3 regions of the Caballeronia sp. LjRoot31 genome follow, and region 1 is predicted to be linked to each of the others. Evidence: predicted binding sites of a transcription regulator. Region 1 holds the regulator's gene; each other region holds the start of a gene.
What was found. Region 1 encodes HrcA, which represses chaperone genes, less so after heat shock. Its sites were predicted from a motif close to TTAGCACTCNNNNNNNNNGAGTGCTAA; they were not measured.

Region 1 (3,248 bases):
CACCCGCTTCACACCCGCCGCGCCAAGTTCCGCGAGCGAAGGCGCGGTATAAGGTTGCAACCATTCTGCCCGGCCAAAACGCGACTGGAATGTCACGCGGCATTCGACCGGCGACAACCCGAGCGCAGCCATGAGCAACGAACCGGTCTGTTGACACTGATCATGATACGGGTCGCCAAGATCCATGGTGCGCTTGGGCACGCCGTGGAAACTCAGCACCAGCCGGTCACCCGCTGCGAAGTCCGGCTGGCCGTGATGCCGCCAATAGTCCCGCACCTGCTCGGCCAGCGCGCCAATATAGGCCGGATGGTCTGCATATTGGCGGATGGTGCGCAATTCCGGCTGATTGCGCACGCGGCGCAAGGCGTTGAACGCGTCATCGAACGCCGTAGCCGTGGTCGACGACGAATACTGCGGATACATGGGTACGAGCAGCACGCGCTCGGCGCCTTCCAGCTTGAGTTGATTCATCATGGCCGGAATCCCGGGCGTGCCGTAGCGCATGGCGTAGTCAACGATCACGTGATAGTCGTTCACCATGAACAAGCGCCGCAACCCCTCCACCTGCCTTTCCGTATAGACCCGCAGCGGCGAGCCTTCGGGCAGCCATACCTGGGCATATTTCTTTGCTGACGCACGGCCGCGAAACGGCAGGATTGCCAGCCGCAGGATGACTTGCCACGCGAGCGCAGGAATTTCCACCACGCGCGGATCCGACAAGAACTGCGCGAGGTACTTGCGCACGGCCTTGGGCGTGGGCGCGTCCGGCGTGCCGAGGTTGATCAGCAGCACCGCAACGCGATGCGAAGCGGAAGGCTGCGAAGGCAACTCGAGGTCGTAGCGCATAAAGGGGAGAGGCTGTGAAGCCCGTGTCAGTCAAGTAAGTGAAACCCATTATAGCGGCGCGTTTCGGAACGCAACATCGGCCGAACGGCCGAGTGGTGAACGGGACTGGGGCAAGGCAAGATGGGTTGTCTGCCGGGGGATTCGCAGCATTTTGCGGGCCGGACCGGCAGACGGCGTATTGCACGCTTATTGCACTATTGCTGGCTACTGAGCGAGAGGGAGAGCAGGCGCGCGGTGATATCAACAATGGGAATCACGCGGTTGTAGGCCATCCGCGTAGGTCCGATCACGCCCAGCGTGCCCACGATCTTCCCGTTCACTTCATAGGGCGCGGTCACCACGCTCATTTCCTCGATCGGCACGAGATTCGACTCGCCGCCTATAAATATCTGCACGCCTTGCGCGTGGCTCGAGACATCGAGTAATTGAAGGAGACTCGTCTTTTGGTCGAACACGTCGAAGAGCTTGCGCAGCCGCGCCATGTCGGAGGAAAGATCCGCCACTTCCAGCAGGTTGCGCTCGCCGGAAATCAGCAGGGTGTCGCCTTGATCCGTTTCGTCGACGCTCGCGGCCACCGCTGCCTGCATCAGCGAGGTCATGTCGCCGCGCAGCGCGTCGATTTCCTCGCGCAGTCGGCGGCGTACTTCGTTGAAGGACAGCCCGGCGAAATTCGCATTGATATAGTTCGACGCCTCGGTGAGCTGCGACGGCGAATAGTCGCGCTGGGTCGCCATGATGCGGTTCTGCACGTCGCCTTCCGGCGTCACTATGATCAGCAGGATGCGTTTATCAGACAGGCGCATGAACTCGATCTGCTTGAACATGTGGCTGCGGCGCGGCGTGAGAATGACGCCCGCGAACTGCGACAGGTTCGACAGCACGCTGGCCGCGGCGGCCACGATCTTCGCCGGCTCGCCGCCCTGCAGCTTGATCTTGACGGCGGAGGTCATGGCTTCGTCGTCGGTAGTTTCGACGGTGAGCATGGTGTCCACGAAGAGCCGGTAGCCACGTGGCGTGGGAATCCGGCCCGCCGACGTATGCGGGCTCACCACCAGCCCGAGGTCTTCCAGGTCCGACATGACGTTGCGGATGGTGGCCGGGCTGAGCTCGAGTCCGGAATAACGGGACAGCGTGCGGGAACCGACCGGCTGACCTTCGGCGATATAGCGCTCGATCAGCGTCTTGAGGAGGGTCTGGGCACGTGGGTCTAGCATGGGGAAAGTTTAGCTCAACGTGTAAGGAAACAGCGAGCGCAGCAAATAGTGCGACGACGATTGACGTATTTTTGTCATTCACCCGTCATCAATTCATGATCCGCACCATTCTAACGACAATTCCCCGCCACGCCGGGCTTAACGTATACAGACAAGCCGTAGGCACCGCGGACGTGGCGCGCGGTTCTTTTCGACACTCACCTATGGTGTAATGCCGGCATGGAAATTGGCACCCAATTCAAGACCGTCGCGCTCGTGGGGCGCAACAACACGCCCGGCATCAGGGAGCCGCTGACGGCGCTCGCCGCGTGCATTGTGAAACGCGGCTTCGACGTCGTGTTCGAAGCGGAAACGGCGCATGACGTCGGCGTGACTGACTACCCCGCATTGACCGCGCCGGAAATTGGCGCGCGCGCGGACGTCGCGGTCGTGCTCGGCGGCGACGGCACCATGCTTGGCATTGGCCGGCAGCTCGCGCCGTATCGCACGCCGCTGATTGGCGTGAACCACGGGCGGCTCGGGTTCATCACGGACATTACGCTGGCCGAAATGCAGGAGCTGGTGCCTCAAATGCTCGCCGGCAGTTTCGAGCGCGAAGAGCGGACCTTGCTCGAAGCGCGCATTGTCCGTGACGGCCGGCCGATCTATCACGCGCTGGCGTTCAATGACGTCGTGGTGAATCGCAGCGGCTTTTCGGGCATGGCGGAGCTGCGTGTGTCGGTGGACGGGCGTTTCATGTACAACCAGCGCTCGGACGGCCTGATTGTCGCCACGCCCACGGGTTCGACCGCATACGCGCTCTCCTCCTCCGGACCGATCCTGCATCCGCAATTGCAGGGTTTTGTACTCGTACCCATCGCGCCGCATTCGCTGTCGAATCGTCCCATTGTTCTGCCCGACGACTCGCAAGTGGATATCCAGATTATTGGCGGCCGCGACGTGAACGTGAATTTCGACATGCAGTCGTTTACCGCGGTCGAATTGAACGACACCATTGAAGTGCGGCGTTCGCGTCATACCGTGCCGGTGTTGCATCCGGTCGGCTATAGCCATTACGCCACGCTGCGCAAGAAGCTGCACTGGAACGAATATCCCTCGCACGAAGACGCCACGAAACTCTAAGACGCCCATGCTCCGTCATCTCTCGATTCGCGACTTCGTCATTGTCGCCGCGCTAGACCTCGAGTT
Region 2 (3,248 bases), 250 kb from region 1:
CCACGGCAGCGTGCGCTCGTATGTCATTGGCTTCGTCCTGTCGGTCGTGCTGACGGCTGCGGCTTTTGGACTGGTCATGCAACAGGCGTTGGGGCCGACAGAATCGATCATCGCCATCGCGGTGCTCGCGTTCATTCAAATCCTCGTGCATCTGGTGTTTTTCCTGCATATGAACACGTCTTCATCGCAGCGATGGAATCTGCTCTCGCTCGGATTCGCCGTGCTGGTGGCGGTGATCCTGATTGGCGGGACATTGTGGGTACTCCATAACGTCGGTGCGCACATGATGTCGCGCTAGAGGTTGTAGACGGTCTGCTGGCTGGACGCTGAGCGGCGCCATGGGGAAACCTCTGGCGCCGCTTTTTATTGGTAGGTGTCGGGCGCTCCGGACACACGCAAATCGAGCAGACAAAGAAAAGCCCGCCGTCTTTCGACGGCGGGCTTTCAAGTCTTCTCCACGCAATGCTCATTCGCCCGTTCACGCACCGCTAAAAAACTCAAGCGGCGAAACTCCTGCGCTAAACGGTCAAGCGTACTCGTGCAGCGCCGTGCGCATTTTCTTCATTGCGCTGGCTTCGATCTGGCGAATCCGTTCCGCCGATACCCCGAACTCGTCGGCGAGTTCATGCAGCGTCTTGCCGCCCGAGCCGTCGTCTTCCACTTCGAGCCAGCGCGCCTGAACGATCCGGCGGCTGCGTTCGTCGAGCGATTCGAGCGCGGTCGACAACCCCTCGCTTTGCAGCTTGTCGAACTGACGCGATGCAAGCACGTTGGTTGGCTCATTGTGCGAGTCGGCCAGATACGCGATAGGCGCATACGATTCTTCGCCGTCGTCGATCTGACCTTCCAGCGCAATGTCGCCGCCGGAAAGACGCGTTTCCATTTCCGAGACTTCTTCGCGCTTCACATTCAGCTCTTTCGCCAGACTATCAACCTCGTCTGGCGTGAACGCGTTGTGCCCCGTCTTGTGGCTGCGAAGGTTGAAAAACAGCTTGCGCTGCGCCTTCGTGGTCGCCACTTTCACCGTGCGCCAGTTGCGCAGGATGTACTCGTGAATCTCGGCCTTGATCCAGTGCATGGCATACGACACCAGCCGCACGTTTTGTTGCGGATCGAAGCGCTTCACAGCCTTCATCAAGCCGATATTGCCTTCCTGAATCAGGTCGGCGTGGGGAAGGCCGTATCCCAGGTAATTGCGGGCAATCGATACCACCAGGCGCAGATGCGACAGCACGAGCTGACGCGCCGCGTCCAGGTTGTCGTTGTCACGGAATTCGGTGGCGTACTGACGTTCTTCCGACGGCGTTAGCATCGGAATCCGGTTGACAGCCGAAATGTAGGCGTCGATGTTGCCGATCTGGCCGGTCAACATGGACGACTGCGCAAACGTCAGCGCACCTGCCGAAGCGGCCTTGGCCGGCGCCGAGTGTCCAGTATTCGGGAGGGTCATCGCATTGGTCACGCTTGTATGCTCCTTATCAACAAAAAACCCGATGAAAAACCGGGTCTAGCAGGATATTAGCACTCTGCTATTTCGAGTGCTAAGGATTAGAGGGGCCTTGTGTGTCCAAGTTCCCATACGCTATTAGAATCTCTGCTCCAATAGCCAATAAGTGCTTTCCCGCACTGTTGCACGCCGCGAAACGCTTTCGTTGTCAAACTTACCGAAAGAAATTTGCAAGATTTCGCATGATTTACCCGGCAATCGGGATTCGACGAAACTTAATTCCGTGTTTTCCTCATTCAGCAGAACTCTTCTGAGCACTTTTTTGAGACCGTCTCTAAAATGGCGACTTGCTGCGTTAGCGGCGAGCCTGTTTTGTGAGAATCCAGCTCCGGAGTATTCATGCAGAAGAACAAAAGTGTCTGGCAAAAGCGCTCTTTCTACGGTGCCTTGTTCGGTGCGCTGGTCCTGGCTTCGGCCACTGCCCACGCCGATCAGTTCGGCTTGCAGATCGCCGGCGGGGTTGCCGACCACGACGTCCGGAAGGCCGATGTCGGCGGCGTCTGGGATCCCAACTGGACGTGGTGGCAAATCGGCGGTTTCCACTTCACCGTTGTGGGCGAAGCGCACGTGGCCTACTGGGATATTCGGGAAAGCCAGGCATCGCATCCGGGCATCTGGGAATTCGGTTTCACGCCGGTATTCCGGTTCATCAAGAGTTCGGGATGGATTCGGCCCTATGTTGAAGCTGGCGTAGGCGTACGCCTCTTGTCGCACGTTCGCGAAACCGAGACGCGGACCTTTTCCTCATCCTTTCAGTTTGCCGACATGGTGGGCGTGGGCGCTCAATTTGGCGCGCATCAGAACTATCAGGCAGGCTTGCGATTTCAGCATTTATCCAACGCCGGTTTCGAACACCCGAATCCTGGTATAAATTTCAGCGAGATATATTTGCAATACAACTTCTGACGAGGACCGCGTCCATCGGTTCCTCTAGCGCGAAAGGAATCGAAGATGCCGGCACAACCCATCGATACCCCCGTCGAGGCAATCCGTGAACTCGAGCGCGACCGTTTCCGTGCAATGGTCGACGGTGACGGCGAATTGCTGGACGCGCTGCTGGCGGAGAACGCCAGCTACGTGCACACCAATGGCAAGCGCGAGACGAAGCGTCAGTTTATCGACGCGATCACGGCGGGGCGCCGGCGCTATCGGCAGATCGAGATCCAGTCGCAGGACGTAATGCCGGGCGGCCGGGACACATGGATCGTGTTTGGGCGCGCGCTGCTCGAGATGGAGTCGAAGAACGGCGCCTTGTTGTTCCCGATCGCGTACACGGCCATCCACATTCAGGTCGATGGGCAATGGCAGTTGCTCGCGATGCAGGCAACACGTGCGGCGCTGGATTAGCACCGGTTCGACGCCGTTCGGTGGGGCGTCGCGGTTCGGCCGGCGGGGCGGCGCCTTGTGAGCGTCGGCCGTCATGTCGATACCGGTTGTCGTGTTTTATCGCCTGCTTCGCAAACTTCTGCTGCGCGGTGGCTGGGAAGCGGTACCCGGCCACATCATCGCGCGTCACTTCCTACTCACTACTCCTTGCTGTAAAAGCCGCGTTCCTTCACGCCGCTACCGCTTCGCTTTCCACTTCCTTGCGTCCGGCCCAGCGCGCGCGATTTACCGCGCTGACAATGGCGTTGGTGGCTGCCTGAACCGCGTTCGCATGCACCGCGACGCCAAATCGCATCGGTTGATCGCCGATCCGGCAGCCGATGAACACCGCCGTCTCGCCCTTCGCCGTCGCGGC
Region 3 (3,248 bases), on a different contig from region 1:
GCGTCGTCAACACGGTCCTTCTTCTCCTTGACCTCGATCTCGGTTGCCCCGCCCACCTTGATCACCGCTACGCCGCCGGCCAGTTTCGCGACACGCTCCTGCAGCTTTTCGCGATCGTAGTCGGAACTCGCCTCTTCGATCTGCACGCGGATCTGCTTGACGCGCGCCTGGATATTCTTCGTGTCCCCGGCGCCGTCGATCACGATAGTGTTTTCCTTGCCCACTTCAATGCGCTTGGCCTGGCCCAGTTCTGCCAACGTCGCCTTTTCCAGCGAAAGGCCGGTTTCTTCCGCGATCACCTGGCCGCCGGTCAGGATGGCGATGTCTTCGAGCAATGCCTTGCGGCGGTCGCCAAAGCCCGGCGCCTTAACCGCCACCGTTTTAAGAATGCCACGGATGTTGTTGACCACGAGCGTCGCAAGAGCCTCGCCCTCGACATCTTCAGCGATGATCAGCAACGGCCGTCCCGCCTTCGCGACCAGTTCCAGCACCGGCAGCAGATCGCGGATATTCGATACCTTCTTGTCGTGCAGCAGAACAAATGGATCGTCGAGAACGGCGACCTGTTTATCCTGATCGTTGATGAAATAGGGCGACAGGTAGCCGCGATCGAATTGCAGTCCTTCAACCACATCGAGTTCATCGTCGAGCGACTTGCCGTCCTCGACCGTGATCACGCCTTCCTTGCCGACACGATCGATCGCTTCTGCGATCCGCTGGCCGATCGATTCCTCGCCGTTCGCCGAGATGGTCGCGACCTGGGCGATTTCCTTGCTGGTCGTGGTGGGCTTGCTGATCTTTTTCAGTTCTTCGACAGCGGCAATCACGGCCTTGTCGATGCCGCGCTTCAGGTCCAGCGGATTGAGACCCGCCGCCACGTATTTCAGCCCTTCGCGCACGATCGCCTGTGCCAGCACGGTAGCAGTCGTGGTGCCGTCGCCGGCGTCGTCGCTGGTGCGCGAGGCGACTTCCTTCACCAGTTGCGCGCCGATATTTTGCAGCTTGTCGGCCAGCTCGATTTCCTTCGCGACCGACACGCCGTCTTTCGTCACGACCGGTGAGCCGAAGCTGCGTTCCAGCACTACATTACGGCCTTTGGGCCCAAGCGTTACCTTCACTGCATTGGCGAGGATGTTGACGCCTTCGACCAGCTTCGATCGTGCGTTGTCGCTAAAGACAATTTCTTTGGCTGCCATTTCTGAAGCTCCGTTATTGTTGGGTGACCACGGCGACAATGTCTTCTTCGCGCAGCACGAGCAGTTCGTTGCCGTCGACCTTGACCTGCTGGCCCGAGTATTTTCCGAAGAGCACGCGCTCGCCGACTTTCAGGTCAGGCTCGATGCGCTTGCCATCGCTATCACGCTTACCGGGGCCGACGGCAATGACTTCGCCCTGGTCCGGTTTTTCGGCGGCGCTTTCGGGAATCACGATACCCGATGCGGTTTTTGTTTCCTGGTCAAGGCGCTTGATGATCACGCGGTCGTGGAGCGGACGTAGGCTCATGGTTGGATTTCCGTTATGGTGAATGAGTAGCACTCTTCACAGGCGGGTGCTAACGGGAATCGAGTATAGGAATCTGTCGTGGCGCGATCCAATAACGAATACATGAAACGTTATCGGCGTTTAGCATTTGGCCGCCGCGCTTCGTGAGCACACATCACGCCTGTCACGCGACACGTCTTGACCATCGGCGCGGCTTGTGACGGCTTGTGACGCTCTCAAGCTGTCCCTGTATTGATTATTCCGTCTGACGCTTAGCACAACACGAATCGATGGTTCGTTACAGCCCGGTTCGCTGCTACATTCCGGCTGTGATGCACGCGTGCGTGCTCGCTCTATCTATAACTGCGCAGACCAACACATAATGAAAATCAAACTTTTCACCGCAGCTTTCATGGGGTCGCTGCTGATCATGTCGAGCCTGGCGCATGCTGATCGCCTCGACGATATCAAGAAGGCCGGCGTACTTCGCGTGGCAACTTTTGACAGCAATCCGCCCTTCGGCTTCGTCGATCCGAAGACCAACAAGATAGTCGGACTTGACGTGGACTACGCGAAAGCGGTCGCTGACAAACTCGGCGTCAAGCTTGAAATCCAGCCGACCAATCCGGCCAACCGCATTGCATTTCTAACATCGAAGAAAGTGGATCTCGTTTTCGCGAACTTCACTATCACCGACGAACGTAAGAAGGAAGTCGACTTCAGCACGCCGTACTTCGCGTCGGGTACGCAGTTCATCGCGAAGAAGGGCACGCTGAAGTCGCCGGATCAACTGAACGACCTGCGCATTGGCGCGGATAAAGGCACGACCAACGAGCAACAGGTTCGTGCCCAGTTTCCGCGGGCAACGATCGTAGCTTACGACGACACACCTTTTGCATTCGCTGCGTTGCGAACGGGTAATGTCCAGGCAATCACGCAGGATGGCCCGAAACTCGTCGGCTTGCTCGCCAACGTGCCGGACCGCGACAAGTACGAGATCCCGGCTTTCACCATATCGAACGACTATGAGGGCGTGGGTGTCCCGAAGGGCGAGCCGCGGCTGCTGGGTTTCGTCAATGACACGCTGACGGGCCTCGAAGCAAACGGCACCGCGAGCCACATCTACGACCAGTGGTTCGGGCCGAAAAGCCGTGCGCCGTTGCCGCGTTTGTTCAAGATCGGCGACCCGCAGAAGAGCTGATCGCTGCGTGTTCGGCCAAGCCCGGTTCGACTGTTCACGGTCGAACCGGGCTTGGCATTTCAATTTTCCATTCGTGTTTAGCTGAATGATTCCAATGAACGGATGGCTTGCCCCGAAGTACCTGATCTGGCTGCTCCAGGGCTTCGGTATGACGCTGGGATTGTCGGTCTCGGTGATGGTCACGGCGACGTTATGTGGCTGCTTGCTTGCCCTTGCGCGCACTTCGCGCGCGGCGCCCATGCGTCGTGCCGCCGCGCTCTATGTATTGGTATTTCGCAACTCACCGCTGATCGTGCAATTGCTGTTCTGGTATTTCGGCGTGGCGACGCTTTTGCCCGAAGCGACAATGACCTGGTTGAACACGCAACATGCGGTGGATCTCGGCGTGTTCAAGTTGCATTGGCCATCGTTTGAATTCGTGGCCGGCTGGATCGGGTTGACCTGTTATTCGACCACCTTCATTGGCGAGGAATTCCGCTCGGGATTATCGGGTGTTCCAGTGGGTCAACACAACGCGGCAGCCGCCCTTGGACTCACGCCGTTAGCCGCATTTGTTCACGTGATC

Region 2: rpoH (RNA polymerase sigma factor RpoH) is a predicted target of HrcA. The motif match lies at 1,519-1,545, and genes of this name have one in related genera.
Region 3: ACSQ8V_RS35050 (co-chaperone GroES) is a predicted target of HrcA. The motif match lies at 1,530-1,556, and genes of this name have one in related genera.

What each region holds. Positions count from the first base shown of each region.
Region 1 is NZ_CAXURX020000001.1:563,762-567,009, reverse strand. It holds gene hemH (ferrochelatase) at 1-846, opposite strand, end outside; gene hrcA (heat-inducible transcriptional repressor HrcA) at 1,041-2,060, opposite strand; gene ACSQ8V_RS02435 (NAD kinase) at 2,280-3,182, shown strand; gene recN (DNA repair protein RecN) at 3,190-3,248, shown strand, end outside.
Region 2 is NZ_CAXURX020000001.1:316,351-319,598, forward strand. It holds gene cyoD (cytochrome o ubiquinol oxidase subunit IV) at 1-298, shown strand, start outside; gene rpoH (RNA polymerase sigma factor RpoH) at 527-1,462, opposite strand; gene ACSQ8V_RS01440 (acyloxyacyl hydrolase) at 1,847-2,413, shown strand; gene ACSQ8V_RS01445 (nuclear transport factor 2 family protein) at 2,459-2,854, shown strand; gene leuA (2-isopropylmalate synthase) at 3,063-3,248, opposite strand, start outside.
Region 3 is NZ_CAXURX020000003.1:1,424,340-1,427,587, forward strand. It holds gene groL (chaperonin GroEL) at 1-1,196, opposite strand, end outside; gene ACSQ8V_RS35050 (co-chaperone GroES) at 1,210-1,503, opposite strand; gene ACSQ8V_RS35055 (ABC transporter substrate-binding protein) at 1,865-2,683, shown strand; gene ACSQ8V_RS35060 (amino acid ABC transporter permease) at 2,778-3,248, shown strand, end outside.